Regions from separate parts of the Mesorhizobium sp. Arg314 genome, predicted to be linked through region 4. Evidence: predicted binding sites of a transcription regulator. Region 4 holds the regulator's gene; each other region holds the start of a gene.
The links. Region 4 encodes PhoB, which activates phosphate uptake and scavenging genes when phosphate is short. Its sites were predicted from a motif close to TGTCATNNANCTGTCAT; they were not measured.
Positions count from the first base shown of each region.

Region 1: the regulator PhoB is predicted to act here: its motif matches at 2,346-2,362, upstream of ACWGS9_RS02975 (PhoX family protein).
Region 2: the regulator PhoB is predicted to act here: its motif matches at 2,589-2,605, upstream of ACWGS9_RS01240 (ceramide glucosyltransferase).
Region 3: the regulator PhoB is predicted to act here: its motif matches at 2,044-2,060, upstream of ACWGS9_RS27560 (RNA degradosome polyphosphate kinase).

Region 1 covers NZ_JBSKBP010000002.1:193,025-197,060, reverse strand. Annotated here, with positions in the region: gene urtB (urea ABC transporter permease subunit UrtB) at 1-133, opposite strand, end outside; gene urtA (urea ABC transporter substrate-binding protein) at 273-1,583, opposite strand; gene ACWGS9_RS02980 (hypothetical protein) at 1,888-2,286, shown strand; gene ACWGS9_RS02975 (PhoX family protein) at 2,415-4,036, shown strand, end outside.
Region 2 covers NZ_JBSKBP010000001.1:274,791-278,826, reverse strand. Annotated here, with positions in the region: gene argF (ornithine carbamoyltransferase) at 1-755, shown strand, start outside; gene ACWGS9_RS01250 (Hsp33 family molecular chaperone) at 867-1,898, shown strand; gene apaG (Co2+/Mg2+ efflux protein ApaG) at 2,090-2,482, opposite strand; gene ACWGS9_RS01240 (ceramide glucosyltransferase) at 2,705-3,850, shown strand; gene ACWGS9_RS01235 (O-succinylhomoserine sulfhydrylase) at 3,885-4,036, opposite strand, start outside.
Region 3 covers NZ_JBSKBP010000038.1:3,349-7,384, forward strand. Annotated here, with positions in the region: gene ACWGS9_RS27560 (RNA degradosome polyphosphate kinase) at 1-1,886, opposite strand, end outside; gene ACWGS9_RS27565 (zinc-finger domain-containing protein) at 2,139-2,384, shown strand; gene ACWGS9_RS27570 (FAD-dependent monooxygenase) at 2,414-3,646, shown strand; gene ACWGS9_RS27575 (TIGR02117 family protein) at 3,891-4,036, opposite strand, start outside.
Region 4 covers NZ_JBSKBP010000013.1:61,128-65,163, reverse strand. Annotated here, with positions in the region: gene ACWGS9_RS16085 (ROK family protein) at 1-640, shown strand, start outside; gene phoB (phosphate regulon transcriptional regulator PhoB) at 865-1,554, opposite strand; gene phoU (phosphate signaling complex protein PhoU) at 1,570-2,277, opposite strand; gene pstB (phosphate ABC transporter ATP-binding protein PstB) at 2,297-3,100, opposite strand; gene pstA (phosphate ABC transporter permease PstA) at 3,097-3,948, opposite strand; gene pstC (phosphate ABC transporter permease subunit PstC) at 3,952-4,036, opposite strand, start outside.

The sequences.
Region 1 (4,036 bases), on a different contig from region 4:
CGGTAGCCGAGAAATTGGTGGCAGTCGCAAACTTGGCAATCGTCGCGCGAAGGTCGGCTTCGGCGGCCTCCGACGGCAACAGGTTTGCCATCGTCAGCAAAAGCATCAGACCAATTGCGCGCAGCAGCAGCATTGTCGTCTTCAAGCAGCTTTCTTGGTTTCGGGGATCTCGCCCGGGCGGATTTAAACCCGCCCGGGCAGCGGTCTCGAATCGTGGGGCCACTCCGCGATCCGACAGACCTGGGAGATCCCGGACCGAGGTCCGGACCGGATCAGTTGGTGCCCTTGCCGCCGCACTTGCCGGTTGCGACGTTAAAGTTGCCGCAGCTGAGCGGAGCTCGCCAGTCGGAGATCAGGTCCTTGGAATCCGGCAGGTAGTCGGACCATTCATCGCCCATCACGAGGCCGGGCGTTTGCGAGACGGTCTCGAACTGGCCATCCGCCTGGATTTCGCCGATCAGCACCGGCTTCGTGATGTGGTGGTTGGGCATCATCGTCGAATAGCCGCCGGTCAGGTTCGGCACCGAAACGCCGACCATGGCATCGATGACCTTGTCCGGGTCGGTGGTGCCGGCTTTCTCGACCGCCTTCACCCACATGTTGAAGCCGATGTAATGGGCCTCCATCGGGTCGTTGGTGGTGCGCTTGTCGTTCTTGATGAACTTGTGCCAGTGGTCGATGAACTTCTTGTTCGCCGGCGTGTCGATGCTTTCAAAGTAGTTCCAGGCGGCGAGGTGGCCGACCAGCGGCGCGGTGTCGAGGCCCGCCAGTTCTTCCTCGCCGACCGAGAAGGCCATGACCGGAATGTCCTCGGCCTTGATGCCCTGGTTGCCGAGTTCCTTATAGAACGGCACGTTGGCGTCGCCGTTGACGGTCGAGACGACCGCCGTCTTCTTGCCGGCGGAGCCGAACTTCTTGATCGCCGAGACCTCGGTCTGCCAGTCGGAGAAGCCGAACGGCGTGTAGTTGACCATGATGTCCTCGGCCGGCACCCCCTTCGCCTTCAGATAGGCTTCGAGGATCTTGTTGGTGGTGCGCGGATAGACGTAATCGGTGCCTTCGAGCACCCAGCGCTTCACCGAGCCGCCGTCAGCACTCATCAGATAGTCGACGGCCGGGATGGCCTGCTGGTTCGGCGCCGCACCCGTGTAGAACACGTTGCGCTCGCTCTCCTCGCCCTCATACTGGACGGGATAGAACAGGATGTTGTCGAGCTCGCTGAAAACCGGCAGCACCGATTTGCGCGACACCGAAGTCCAGCAGCCGAACACCGCCGCCACCTTGTCCTTCGAGATCAGCTCACGCGCCTTTTCAGCGAAAAGCGGCCAGTTGGACGCCGGGTCGACGACCACCGCCTCCAGTTTCTTGCCGAGCAGGCCGCCCTTGGCGTTCTGCTCGTCGATCAGCATCAGCATGACGTCTTTCAGCGTCGTCTCCGAAATCGCCATGGTCCCCGACAGCGAATGGAGGATGCCGACCTTGATCGTGTCGTCGGCCGCCTTGGCGGGAGCCGACATCGACAGCCCGGCAGCGATTACGCCGGCCGAAAACATTTTTGTTATTGTCGAGAAATTACCCCTCATTTTGCACACTCCCAAGCTGGTGTTTTGCATCGCAACATAACGGTGCAAGTGACGTGCCAAACGAGTAGGAGCGGAAGCGGATCGTTAGATAGCGTAGGATTTAGAGATACTTATCCTGTAGCGGTCAAACGGTTCGGATTGCTGCAATGCGCAAAAGTTGAGAAAAGTTTACGCAACGCTGCCTAGATTTTGCCCAAATGGTAAAAATGCCTATGTTTTCACCAACTTCGGATAATGCCTGATCTGCACCGGTTGCGGGCGCGCAGCAAAATGGGGCAAGGTCGCCGCGCAAACGAGAGACATCATGGCCTCACGCATTATCCTGAGTTTCCTGTGGTTCCTGCTTCTCCTGTCCGCCGCCGGCGGCGCGCGAGCCGACTTCACCGACGGCAAGCTGCCCGACGGCACGTATCACTGCGAGGTCTATCTGCTCGGCCTGTTCCTCAATCTGGGCGACATCACCATCAAGGGCAGCCTCTATAGCGGCCCGGTGACCTTCGGCGCCGCGCCGCAGGCCTACGACTACCAGATGAACCCGAACGGCGAGATCAGCTGGCTAGGCCCGCTCGGCGGCTACACCAGCGGCGGTAATTCTATTTCAATGACCCAGGCGACGTTGGATGACCCAAGCGGCCCCTCCTTCGACATCATCATGAAGCAGCAGGACGGCGCCTTCACGGCCTCGACCTGCACCAAAAGATAGCCGTCACGCGGCCCATCGCTCAGCCGCGGGGCCGCCGCCCGAAACAATAGCGCTCTCCATGTCATCGGGATGTTGTCGAAGCGCCTTAGGCAGCGCATGTCGTCAACATCCACCGAGAGGCAGACACGATGGCCAACTCCCCGTCTTCATCCTCCCCTGTTATCCGCGACATCATTGCCGCGCGCGTCTCACGCCGCGAACTCCTCAAGAGCGGCCTCGCTTCCGGCACGTTGATTGCCGGCGGCAGCTTTGTCGGCTCCTTGTTTGCCGGCGAAACACATGCCGCGGCCGCTCAATCCACCCTCGGTTTTCCCGAGCTGAACCGGGTCTACGACAAGACCCATGCCGCCGCCGAGGGTTATGAAACCACCGTCGTCGCGCGTTGGGGCGATCCGCTCGCGGCCGGCCTGGCCGAATTCGACGGCAACAAGGTCGCGGCGGAAGAGCAAGAAAAGCGCTTCGGCTACAATTGCGACTACATCGCCTTCATGCCGCTGCCCAAGGGTTCGGTGAACTCCGACCACGGCCTGCTCTGCGTCAACAACGAATACATCTCGCCGAACGTGATGTTTCCCGGCACGACCGAGACCGACGCCGGCAAGACGATGACCAGGGAACAGGTCGATCTCGGCCTCGCCGCCATGGGCCATTCGATCGTCGAGGTGATGCTGAAGGACGGCAAGTGGCAGACCGTCGAGGACAGCCCGCTCAACCGCCGCATCACCGCCAACACCGAGATGGTTGTCTCCGGCCCAGTCGCCGGCCATGCGCTGATGCAGACCTCGGCCGACGCCAGCGGCCGCAAGATCCTCGGCACCAGCTACAATTGCAGCGGCGGCGTCACGCCCTGGGGCACGGTGCTGACCTGCGAGGAAGGCGTGTCCGACCTTTTCGGCGGCGATCCGAAGAAGGCGCCGACCGCCGATATTCTCGGCCGCTACGGCTTCGACGGCTCCGACATTTATGGCCGCGGCCGCTTCCACGACCGCTTCAACATCGACAAGGAGCCGAACGAGCCGAACCGCTTCGACTGGGTGGTCGAGATCGACCCCTATGATCCGCAGTCGAAGCCGGTCAAGCGCACCGCGCTCGGCCGCATGTCGCACGAAGCCTCCACCGTCGTACGCATCAAGGACGGCCGCATCGTCGTCTATATGGGCGACGACGACTATTTCGAATACATGTACCGCTTCGTCTCGACCAAGCCTTACGACCCGGCCAACCCCGCTTCGGCCAAGGACCTGCTGGACGACGGCGTGCTCTCGGTGGCGCGCTTCGATGCCGACGGCTCGATGAGCTGGCTGCCGCTGGTCCACGGCCAGGGCAAGCTTACCGGCGAGAACGCCTTCGCCGACCAGGCCGAGGTGCTTTTGAAGACCCGCCTTGCCGCCGACGCGGTCGGCGCCACGCCGATGGACCGGCCGGAGGACATCGAGACCAACCCGGTCACCGGTCGCGTCTATGCCGTCATGACCAAGAACAAGAAGCGCGACGAATCCAAGGTCAACCCCGCTAATACGCGGCCGGAAAACCTCTGGGGTCACATCGTCGAGCTGATCCCGCCGGGCGGCCGTGGCGCTGACGCCGACCACACCGCCGACAAATATGCCTGGGACCTGTTCGTGCTCTGCGGCAATCCCAAGGATGCCAAGATCGGCGCCACCTTCCACCCGGACACGTCCGACAATGGCTGGTTCGTCTGCCCCGACAACATCACCTTCGATCCAGCCGGTCGCCTCTGGGTGGCGAC
Region 2 (4,036 bases), on a different contig from region 4:
CGACGCGCACGCGCGTGTCCTTCGACGTCGGCATGCGTCAGCTCGGCGGCGAGACCATCATGCTGACCGGCACCGAGATGCAGCTCGGCCGATCGGAGACCATCGCCGACACCGCCAAGGTGCTGTCGCGCTATGTCGACGCCATCATGATCCGCACCACCTCGCATGACCGGCTGCTGGAACTCACCGAGAACGCCAACGTTCCGGTCATCAACGGGCTGACCGACGACACGCATCCCTGCCAGCTCATGGCCGACATCATGACCTATGAGGAGCACCGCGGTCCGGTGGCCGGCAAGACCTTCGCCTGGACCGGCGACGGCAACAATGTGCTGCATTCGCTGCTGGAAGCCTCGGCGCGGTTCCGTTTCAGCTTGAATGTCGCGGTGCCGGAAGGCAGCGAACCTTTCGAGAAATATGTCGATTGGTCGAAGGCCAATGGCGGCAAGGTTCGCTTTTCGCGCTCGGCCGAAGAAGCCGTCGACCAGGCCGACTGCGTCGTCACCGACAGCTGGGTCTCGATGGGTCAGGAACACCGCGCCCGAGGCCACAACGTCTTCCTGCCCTATCAGGTCAACGCGGAGCTGATGGCCAAGGCCAAGTCCGACGCTTTGTTCATGCACTGCCTGCCGGCGCATCGCGGCGAGGAGGTCACCGACGAGGTGATCGACGGGCCGCATTCGGTGGTCTTCGACGAGGCCGAAAACCGACTGCACGCCCAAAAGGCGGTGCTGGCCTGGTGCCTGGGCGCTTGATCCGACGCGACCGGTACGGGGATGTCGACTTGATCCGGGGATATGTGATGCCTATTTGGGGGCCATCACGTAAATTGAACGCGCTTCGACGCATGCGGCTCACCGGGCGGCATGGCTGCGCCCCGGAGTATTGTCATGTTGGAAACCCAGACTTTGGCTGAGCATAAACCCCAACTCGGTGAATTCGGCTTCGCCGGCGACGATCATGTCGTGCCTTACGAGGTCGCGCCGCTCGATGTGCGCGGCCGCACCGTACAGCTCGGGCCGATGCTCGACGCTATTTTGAGCCGCCACGATTATCCCGAGCCGGTCGCCCGCCTGCTGGCGGAAGCCTGCGTGCTCACCGTGCTCCTTGGCACCTCGCTGAAGTTCGAAGGCAAATTCATCCTGCAGACCCGCACCGACGGGCCGGTCGACATGCTGGTGGCTGATTTCACCACGCCGCATGCGTTGCGCGCCTATGCGCGCTTCGATGCCGACCGGCTGCAGGCCCTGATCGCCGCCGGCGAGACCTCGCAGCAGACGTTGCTTGGCAACGGCGTGCTGGCTTTAACCATCGACCAGGGCGCGCATACGCAGCGCTATCAGGGCATCGTCCAGCTCGACGGCACCTCGCTTGAGGACGCCGCGCGCACCTATTTCCGCCAGTCGGAGCAGATCCCGACCGAAATCAGGATGTCGGTCGCCAAGCTGGTCACGCCCGGCCCGGCCGGCGCACGCGAGCAATGGCGCGCCGGAGGCATCCTGGCGCAGTTCCTGCCGCAGTCGCCGGAGCGCATGCGCATTCCCGATATTTCGGGCGGCGACGGCGATCACCGCGAGGTGGCGGACCATCCGGCGGACAATTCCTGGCAGGAATTGCTGGCGCTGCTCGGCACGATCGAGCCGACCGAGCTGATCGATCCGACGGTGGGCGCCGAGCGGCTGCTCTACCGGCTGTTCCACGAACATGGCGTGCGCGTTTTCCGCGGCGTTCCGGTCGCCGACCAGTGCTCCTGCTCGCGCGACAAGATCCGCGGCATCCTCGAAGGCTTCTCGGCTGAGGAGATCAAGGACTCGACCGAGGAGGGCGGCATCCATGTCGCCTGCGAGTTCTGCTCGACGCAATACGACTTCGACCCGGCTGAGTTCGCGGCCGAGTAACGCCTTTCCTTCTCCCCGTTTCACGGGGAGAAGGTGCCCGAAGGGCGGATGAGGGGCGGCGCCAACCTCGAAGAGATCACGCCGGCGCCTCAAGGCTTTCGTCGAGCTCGAAGGTAATCTCGGGAAGCCGGCGCTGCCCCTCATTGCCCTACCGGGCATTTCTCCCCCGTATAGTGACGGGGAGAAAGAGGCTAATTCACCGTGCGCCTGGTCCCCGGCATATCGAGCGAGAAGGCGGGAATGGCGATATCGAACGTCTCGCCGCGGCCGTTTCGCATCGTATAGTGGCCGACCATGATGCCCGACGGCGTCGAGAGCGGGCAGCCAGAGGTGTACTGATAGCTGTCGCCGGGGTTGAGTTCCGGCAGGTCGCCGACGACGCCGGCGCCGCGCACCTCCTCGACACGGCCTCGGCCGTCGGTGATGTGCCAATAGCGCGACAAAAGCTGCACGAACTCGTCGGAGCGGTTGTCGATCGTCACCTGATAGCCCCAGACATAGCGGTTCTCGGATGGATCGGAGCGGTCCTCCAGATAGAAGGGCCTGACCAGCACTTCGATGTTGCGCGTCACTGCGCGATACATGGGCTACTCCGGTTGCCGCCGCAGGAGAATGTCTTCAGCACTTCGCTGTTATCACGCGAGGCGCCGGCCGTCCTGCCAGCCTTTAAGCGCAAGTGCCGAAAAACAATGTCATTTAAGTGACACATGACAATGTTGGTGTGCACGAACCGTGCCGGGCGACTCGGGCGCTCTGTCGACTGATGAAACGGCCGCATGCGGCCTTTCGGGAGTGACCAGATCTCGATGGAACTGACTATCGCAGCCGCGCTCGCTTCGTCAGCCCTTCTTCTCTGCAATCTCATCAGCATTCTGCTCGCCTCGTCGCGGCTGAAACGGCGGCGTGTCGTTGCGCCGCCAGCCGTCGCGCAGCCGCCGGTCTCGATCGTCGTGCCGTCGCGCGGCGTCGAGCCGTTCACGCAGGAGACCTTGCAGCGCGCCTTCTCGCTCGACTGGCCGCGCTATGAGCTGATCTTCTGCGTTGCCCACACCGAAGACCCGGTGGTCAAGCTCATCAATACGGCAATCGCGCGCTACCCGAAGGTTCCGGCGCGGCTTATGATCGGCGACGACCGCATCAGCGCCAATCCCAAGCTCAACAACTGCGTCAAGGGCTGGCAGGCGGCGCGGCACAATTGGGTGATTCTCGCCGATTCCAACGTGCTGATGCCGACGGACTATGTCCAGCATCTGATGGCGGCATGGCGCCCGGGTACCGGACTCGTCTGCTCGACGCCGATCGGCTCGCGGCCGGACGGTTTTTGGGCCGAAGTCGAATGCGCCTTCCTCAACACGCTGCAGGCGCGCTGGCAGTATGCCGGCGAGGCGCTTGGCCTCGGCTTTGCCCAGGGCAAAAGCATGCTGTGGAACAAGCTGATGCTCGACGCCAGTGGCGGTATTCAGGCGCTTGGCGCCGAGATCGCCGAGGACGCGGCCGCCACCAAGCTGGTCAATAGCCTGGGCCTGCGCGTCAACCTCGTCGCCTCGCCCTTCGAGCAGCCGCTCGGCCAGCGCACGCTCGCCGAGATCTGGTCGCGCCAGGCGCGCTGGGCGCGGCTGCGTCGGGTCACATTCCCGCTGTTCTTCGCGCCCGAGATCCTGACGGGCGCCGCGATGCCGTTGCTGCTGGCGCTGATTGCCGCGGCAAGCGCCGGGGTCAGCCTGCCCGGCACGGCCTTGTGCGTGCTGGCCATCGCTTATCTGCCGGAATGCCTGCTGGCCTCGGCCAAAGGCTGGTATCTGTCGCCGCGCAGCGTCACCGCGATGATCGCGCGCGACGCGATGCTGCCCGCCATCTGGGCGCGCGCCTGGTTCGGCGGCGCCGTCGAATGGCGCGGCAACGCCATGACCATCCGCACCAAGGCGATGACCGAACTGGAAGAGCTCGCCTGAAGTCCTATGGTCGCTGCGGGCGCCGCGACAGGTCCTATTTGGCCGCCTTCAGCGCCTGTTCGACGTCGGCCAGCAAATCGTCGGTGTCCTCCAGACCTACGGAGAGCCTGAGCGTACCAGGGCCGATGCCGAGCTCGGCGCGCGCCTCGTCGCTCAGGTTTTTATGCGTCGTCGTCGCCGGATGGG
Region 3 (4,036 bases), on a different contig from region 4:
GACGAGATATAGATGATCGCCTCGTCCGACGGCAGGCCGTGGCCGTTGCCGAAGCAGAAGATGCGGCTGTGCTCGAGGAATCGGCCGACGATCGATTTCACCCGAATGTTTTCCGACAGGCCGGGCACCTGTGGCCGCAGGCAGCAGATGCCGCGCACGACGAGGTCGATCTCGACGCCGGCTCGGCTGGCGTCATACAGCGCGTCGATTATGATCGGATCGACCAGCGCGTTCATCTTCATCCAGATACGGGCCGGCCGGCCCTCGCGGGCATGGACGATCTCCTCGGCGATGTGCTTCAGGATGCGCTTGCGTAGCGTGAACGGCGATACGGCAAGGCGCATCTCCTCGGCCGGCTCGGCATAGCCGGTAATGAAGTTGAAAAGCTGCGCGACATCGCGCGCGATCGTCGGATCAGTGGTGAAGAAGGACAGGTCGGTGTAGATGCGTGCGGTGACCGGATGATAGTTGCCGGTGCCGAGATGCACGTAGTTGCGCAGCTTGCCGTCCTCGCGGCGCACCACCAGCGACATCTTGGCGTGGGTCTTCAGCTCGAGAAAGCCGAACACCACCTGCACGCCGGCGCGTTCGAGATCGCGCGCCCAGCGGATGTTGGCTTCCTCGTCGAAGCGCGCCTTGAGCTCGACCAGCGCGGTCACCGACTTGCCGGCCTCGGCCGCGTCGATCAGCGCGCGCACGATCGGGCTGTCGTTCGAGGTGCGGTAGAGTGTCTGCTTGATCGCCACCACTTCGGAATCGGCCGCCGCCTGGCGCAGGAACTGCACCACCACGTCGAAGGATTCGTAAGGGTGATGGACGACGATGTCCTTCTCGCGAATGGCGGCCAGGCAATCGCCGCCGTGCTCGCGGATGCGCTCGGGGAAGCGCGGATTGTAAGGCGTGAACTTCAGGTCGTCGCGCGGAATGGCGACGATCTCGGAGATCTGGTTGAGCGCCAGCGGGCCGGTGAGCACGCTGATGCGGCTCGACGAGACGCCGAGCTCGCCGGCAACGAAGTCGCGCAGTTGGGCCGGCATCAGCGTGTCGAATTCGATGCGGATCACCGAGCCGCGGCGGCGCCGCTTCAGCGCCGTCTCGAACAGGCGCACCAGGTCTTCCGACTCTTCCTCCACCTCGATATCGCTGTCGCGGATGATGCGGAACGTGCCGGAGCCTTTGACCTCGTAGCCCGGGAAAAGCTTGCCGATATACATGCCAACCACTTCCTCCAGCGGGATGAAGCGGACATGGTTCTTGCGGTCGGGCAGACGGATGAAGCGGCGCAGCGCCACCGGCAGGCGCAGCAGCGCGCTCATTTCCTCGCCATTCTTGCGGTGGCGCAGTTGCAGCGCGATCGAAAAGCCGAGATTGGGGATGAACGGGAACGGATGCGCCGGGTCGATCGACAGCGGCGTCAGCACCGGGAAAACCTGTTCCTGGAAATGCTCTTCCAGCCAGGTCTTCTCGTCCTTGGTGAGCGCGTCGCGGGTGATGCTTTCGATGCCTTCCCTGTTGAGCAACGCCATCAGCGCCGACAGGCTCTTCTGCTGGTCTTCCTGCAGGCGCTCGACCTCGCGCAGCAATTGCTCGAGCTGCTGTTCGGGGGTGCGGCCGTCCGGGCTTTTCAGCGCGATGCCTTCGCGCACCTGGCCGGCAAGACCGGCGACGCGGACCATGAAGAACTCGTCGAGATTGGCGGCCGAGATCGACAGGAAGCGGACGCGCTCGAGCAGCGGGTGATGCTCGTTCAGCGATTCTTCCAGCACACGGCGGTTGAATTGCAGCCAGGAGAATTCACGGTTGACGAAACGGTCGGGATTGCCGCTGTCCGGTCTCGCCGCCTCGACGGTGATGAACTCGCTCTGCACAGGTTTCAGTTCGTTCATGGTTTCCCGCTCTTGCCCGCAACCGTCCCCAAGGGGCGCCGCATATTGCCGCTCAACGACGCTCTAACATTTCTTTATGACGCATGATCGTCACGGAATCGCTCCGATGCCGGCCTTGTGCGCTTAACCGGCTCAACTTATCCTCTGCCAGCCTTTTGCGACAGTTTGATTTCATCGATCTTGCAAACTGGCCTGTTATGCTCCAGATGCAGACTGGTCACACCCACTGGCCGAACCCAATTGGAGACGACGATGGCAGGCGGTAGCATTCCCCATTTCCAGAACGATGCCGGCCATCCGGTCATCGAGATCGGCGTCAGGGAATTCATGTGCACCGGCGCCAACCCGCCCTTCGACCATCCGCACGTGTTCCTCGACATGGGCGATGACAATGAAAAGGTCTGCCCCTACTGCTCGACGCTCTACCGTTATTCGCCGTCGCTGAAGGCGACGGAAACGCAGCCGGCCGGCTGCCTCTATGTCGACCAGGCCGCCTGACCCCGCAGATCATGAATGACTGCTAGATCATGACTGAAACACGGTCCCGGCAAATCGTCATCGCCGGGGCTGGTGTCGCCGGGCTGACTGCAGCGCTTGCCTTTTCGGCGCGAGGCTACCCGGTAAAACTGTTCGAGCAGGCAAAACAGCTCGAAGCGGCCGGCGCCGGCCTCCAGCTTTCCCCCAACGCGACCCGCATCCTGCGCCGGCTCGGCGCGCTGGACCACCTGCTGCCCAGTGCGATCCGGCCGGAAGCGGTGGTGCTGAAGGACGCAGGAAGCCTGCGCGAGCTGGCGCGCGTGCCGCTTGGGGAGGCTGGTGAAAGTCGCTGGGGGGCACCCTATCTGGTCGCGCATCGCGCCGACCTGCAGGCGGCACTGATGGCCGCGGCGGCGCAACGCCCCAATATCGAACTTGTCACCGGCGCGCGGCTCACCGGCATTGCCGTCGACCCGCAAAGCGTAACCGTGACCGTCGAGACCGACGGCAAAACCGCGGAGGTCGCATGCGGCCTGCTGGCCGGAGCGGACGGCGTGTGGTCCTCGGTTCGCGCCGAGCTTGCCCGGACGGCCGGCTTTGCGACAAGCCGCTTTTCGGGCGAGCTCGCCTGGCGCGCGACGATCCCGGCGGAAAGCGCCGCCGGGCAGGCCTTTGCACAAATCGCCGCCGCCGACCGCGTCACCACCTTCCTGCATGCCGGCTTCCACATGGTCACCTATCCGGTGAGCAAGGGCACCGCCTTCAACCTGGCAGCCTTCACCAAGGGCGAGCGCATCGCCGAAGGCTGGTCCGGCCATGCCGACCCCGCCATCCTCTCAGGCGCCATGCGAGGCACGGCGGCAACGCTGTCGAGGTTGGTGGCGCTCGCCGGCCCATGGACGGCTTTTCCCATCCACACGGTCGAGCAGCGCCGCTGGACGATGCCGGAGGGCATCGCGCTGATCGGTGACGCCGCGCATGCCATGACGCCGTTCGCGGCGCAGGGCGCGGCCATGGGGATTGAGGACGCCTCGATGCTTGCCGATCTGATCGCCGACTTCCCCGGCGATCCGGCCCAGGGCCTTGCCGTCTGGGAAAATCTTCGGCGACCGCGCGTCGAAAGGGTGCTGAAACGCGGCGCGCTCAATCGGCTGGCCTGGCACGCCTGGGGCCCGGTCGCGATCGCCCGCAACCTGGTGCTGGCGGCTCGACCGGCGGAGAAGCTCGCGGCGGACCTGGACTGGCTGTACGGGTGGGAAGAGCCGAAGGTGGTGCGGCGGTAGGTGCACTCTGAAGTCCGGCTAGCAAATCAGCAAAGCCGGCGGGACAGCACCCCCCTCTGTCCTGCCGGACATCTCCCCCGCAAGGGGGGAGATCAGATGTCGCGACCGCTTTCGCCAACCTTCAACGTCGCAGATCCGGCGAGGCCCAGGGACTGCCAATCTCCCCCCTTGCGGGGGAGATGTCCGGCAGGACAGAGGGGGGTGTGAAGGAATGAGGCGCTCGTAAATTCCTAGAAACGCTCCCTCAATTGTACAGCCTCAACGACCACCCCAGCGATACCGGCAACGGGTTCCACCACCCCGTGCGCAGGCCGGCAACGCGCAAACCTGCCGCCGTCCAGGTGTTGCAGCCAACCAGCGCGTTGAAGTGGCCGTTGGCCTCGTAGAAGC
Region 4 (4,036 bases):
GGCGGTGGCGCTGCAATGGCGCGATCCCGAGCGCTATCGTGACGATTTCATCGCCATCCTGCTCTCGCACGGCATCGGGATGGGCCTTGTGTTGAAGGGCACACTGTTCACCGGCACGCATTCCTCGGGCGGCGAGTTTGGCCACATGATCCATCGTCCGGGCGGCGCGCTTTGCCGATGCGGCCGCCGCGGCTGCGTCGAGGCCTATGCCGGCAATTATGCGATCTGGCGCAGCGCCATGAAGATAAGCGAGGACGCCTCGCCGGTCGATGTCGGCGACGCCGACATGCGCGCCCTTGCCGCGAAGGCGCGCGAAAAGGACGGCCCGGAGCGCGAAGCCTACCGCCGCGCCGGCGAGGCGCTGGGATTCGGCCTCGGCAACCTGTTCGCGCTGATCGATCCGGCGCCGGTCGCCATGGTCGGCGTCAGCGCCGCCGCTTTCGACCTGATCGAGCCGGCGCTGAGAGAAGCGATCGCCCAGACCGCCGGCGGCCAGCATTCGACATCAATCTCCTTCGACACCGAACCGAACGAATTGCCGCTCATCCGCGAAGGCTGCGCCATGCGCGCGCTGACCTTCGTCGACCAGGAGATTTTCGCGCCCGGGGGCCAGGCGAGAGCGGGCAAGCACGTCGCATGAACTGCAGGCTCAAGCGCCGGGATATGCTGAGATTCAGGTCAGGCCGAGTCGAGAATGGTGGATTCCGAGAACCGGCCTACGCCGGCCGTAGCCTTCATAGACGGAGACACTTGTGAGGGCTTCGGCCGGCGAAGGCCGGAACGGAGCGTACTTAAGTACGTGAGTACCGGAAGCGCAGGAAGCCACCATTCGCAGGCCGGCCTCACCTGAATATCGGCATATCCCTAATCTTCCCTGATCGCGTAGCCCGCCCCGCGGATGGTGCGGATGACGTCCGGCATGCGGCCGTTGTTGACGGCCTTGCGCAGGCGTCCGACATGCACGTCGACCGTGCGCTCGTCGATATAGATCGTCTCGCCCCAGACATTGTCGAGCAGCTGGCTGCGCGAGAATACCCGGCCGGGATGCCGCATCATGAATTCGAGCAGCCGGAACTCGGTCGGGCCGAGCCTGATCTCGCTCTTCTTGCGGTAGACGCGATGCGATTCGCGGTCGAGCACGATGTCGCCGACCTTGAGCACGCTGGACAGCACCTCCGGCTTGGCGCGGCGTAGCAGCGCCTTGACGCGGGCCATGAACTCCGGCGTCGAGAACGGCTTGACCAGATAGTCGTCGGCGCCGGTCGAGAGGCCGCGCACGCGGTCGCTTTCCTCGCCGCGCGCCGTCAGCATGATGATCGGCAGCCGCTCGGTCTCGGGCCGCATCCTGAGGCGCCGGCAAAGCTCGATGCCGGAAACGGCCGGCACCATCCAGTCGAGCACGAGCAGGTCGGGAACGTTTTCCTGAAGGCGGATTTCGGCCTCGTCGCCGCGGGTCACCACTTCGACCTGGTAACCCTCGGATTCGAGATTGTAGCGGAGCAGCACCCCCAGCGGCTCCTCGTCCTCCACCACCATGATGCGTGGCGCGATCATTGCAGGTTACCCTTGTCAGGCCGCCGGCGCCGACATTGCCGTCTCGTCCTGCTTCGGGCGATTCGCGGGCAATTGCATGCCGGTCAGCACATAGTAAGCGTTCTCGGCGATGTTGGTCACATGGTCGCCGATGCGTTCGAGATTCTTGGCGCAGAACAGAAGATGCGTGCAAGCGGTGATGTTGCGCGGGTCCTCCATCATATAGGTCAGGAGCTCGCGGAAGACGGAGGTGTATTTGACGTCGATGCGCTCGTCGTCGTTGCGAAGCTTGGCCAGCGCCGTGGCATCGCCCACCGTATATTCCTGGATCACGGCCTGGACCTGGATCAGCACCAGCTGCGCCATGGAATCGATCGAATGCGTGAGGTCGCGCGGCGCCGCGCTGACGCCTACCGAACCGACGCGCTTGGCGATGTTCTTGGCAAGGTCGCCGATGCGTTCGAGGTCGCCCGCCATGCGGATCGAGCCGACCACGTGGCGAAGATCGTCCGCCATCGGCTGCCGCTTGGCGATCAGTGTGATGGCGCGGTCGTCAAGCTCGCGCTGACGCGCGTCCATGATGGCGTCGTCGGAGACGACGCGCTGTGCCAGCGCATTGTCGGTCTCGAGCAGTGCCCTGGTCGAAGCGCCGACCATGGAGCCGGCGAGATCGCCCATGTCGTTTATAAGCCGGCTGATCTGCCTCAAATCCTCGTCGAAGGAGGCGACGGTATGTTCGGCCATATTGATGTCCTCGATGAACTCAGCCGAAGCGGCCGGTGATATAGTCCTGCGTGCGCTTCTCGCGCGGCGAGGTGAAGATCTTCTCGGTCCGGTCGAACTCCACCAGCTCGCCGAGATACATGAACGCCGTCTGCCGCGACACGCGCGCCGCCTGCTGCATGTTGTGGGTGACGATGACGATCGTGTAGTCGACCTGCAACTCGTCGATCAGTTCCTCGATCTTGGCGGTAGACAGCGGATCGAGCGCCGAGGCCGGTTCGTCGAGCAGGATGACTTCCGGCTTCACCGCCACGGTGCGGGCGATGCACAGGCGCTGCTGCTGGCCGCCGGAAAGGCTCAGGCCGCTGGCGTTGAGCTTGTCCTTGACCTCGGTCCAGAGCGCGGCGCGCTTCAGCGCCTGCTCGACGCGGCTGTCCATCTCGGCCTTGCTGATCTTCTCATAGAGCCTGACGCCGAAGGCGATGTTTTCGTAGATCGACATCGGGAACGGCGTCGGCTTCTGGAACACCATGCCGATCTTGGTGCGCAGCAGGTTGAGGTCCTGCGAGCGGTCGAGGATGTTCTTGCCGTCTAGCATCACCTGCCCTTCCGCGCTCTGCTTCGGATAGAGCTCGTAGATGCGGTTGAGCACGCGCAGCAGCGTCGACTTCCCGCAGCCCGACGGCCCGATGAAAGCGGTCACGCTGCGCTCGGGCAGGGACAGGTTGATGTCCTTCAGCGCCTTCGACTGGCCATAGTAGAAGTTGAGGTTCTTGACCTCGATCTTGGCCTTCTCGACGGTCGTGTCGGCTACGTTCAGGTCGGTGGACAACATCGGTTTCATCTGTCCTCTCTGCGTCCGGTTAGGCTGCGGGCGATGATGCTCAGCCCGAGAACCGTCAGTGTGATTATGAGTGCGCCCGTCCAGGCCAGTTGCTGCCATTCTTCATAGGGGCTGAGAGCGAACTGGAAGATGGTCACCGGCAGGCTGGCCATCGGGGCATTGAGATTGCTCGACCAGAACTGGTTGTTGAGCGCGGTGAAGAGAAGCGGCGCCGTCTCGCCGGAGATGCGGGCGATCGCCAAAAGGATGCCGGTGACGATGCCTGACATTGCGGCGCGATAGGCGACCGAGCGGATCACCACCCAGCGCGGCGCGCCGATGGCGGTGCCCGCCTCGCGCAGCGCGTTGGGCACAAGGTTGAGCATGTCCTCGGTGGTGCGCACCACGACGGGGATCACCAGGATGGACAGCGCGACGGCGCCGGCAATCGCCGAGAAGTGCCCCATCGGCCGCACCAACAGCTCATAGACGAACAGGCCGACGATGATCGAGGGCGCCGACAACAGGATGTCGTTGATGAAGCGCACCACCGTGGTGAGCTTCGAGAAGCGACCATATTCGGCCATGTAGGTGCCGGCCAGCACGCCGATCGGCGTGCCGACGACGATGCCGATGATGGTCATCATGATGCTGCCGTAGATGGCGTTGAGCAGGCCGCCGGCATCGCCGGGCGGCGGGGTCATTTGCGTGAACACGGCCGGCGATAGTCCGGAGAGCCCTTTGTAGAGCAGGGCGCCGAGGATCAGCGCCAGCCAGGCAAGGCCGATGCCCGCCGCGACGACGCATAGCGCCATCATCACGGCATTCTTGCGCTTGCGGCTTTGGTGAAGCGATGCGGCTGTCGACATCGATCAGGCTCCCGTGCGGCTATCGATGCGCAACAGCATGTAGCGTGCGAGCGCGAGGATGATGAAGGTTATGATGAACAGGATCAGG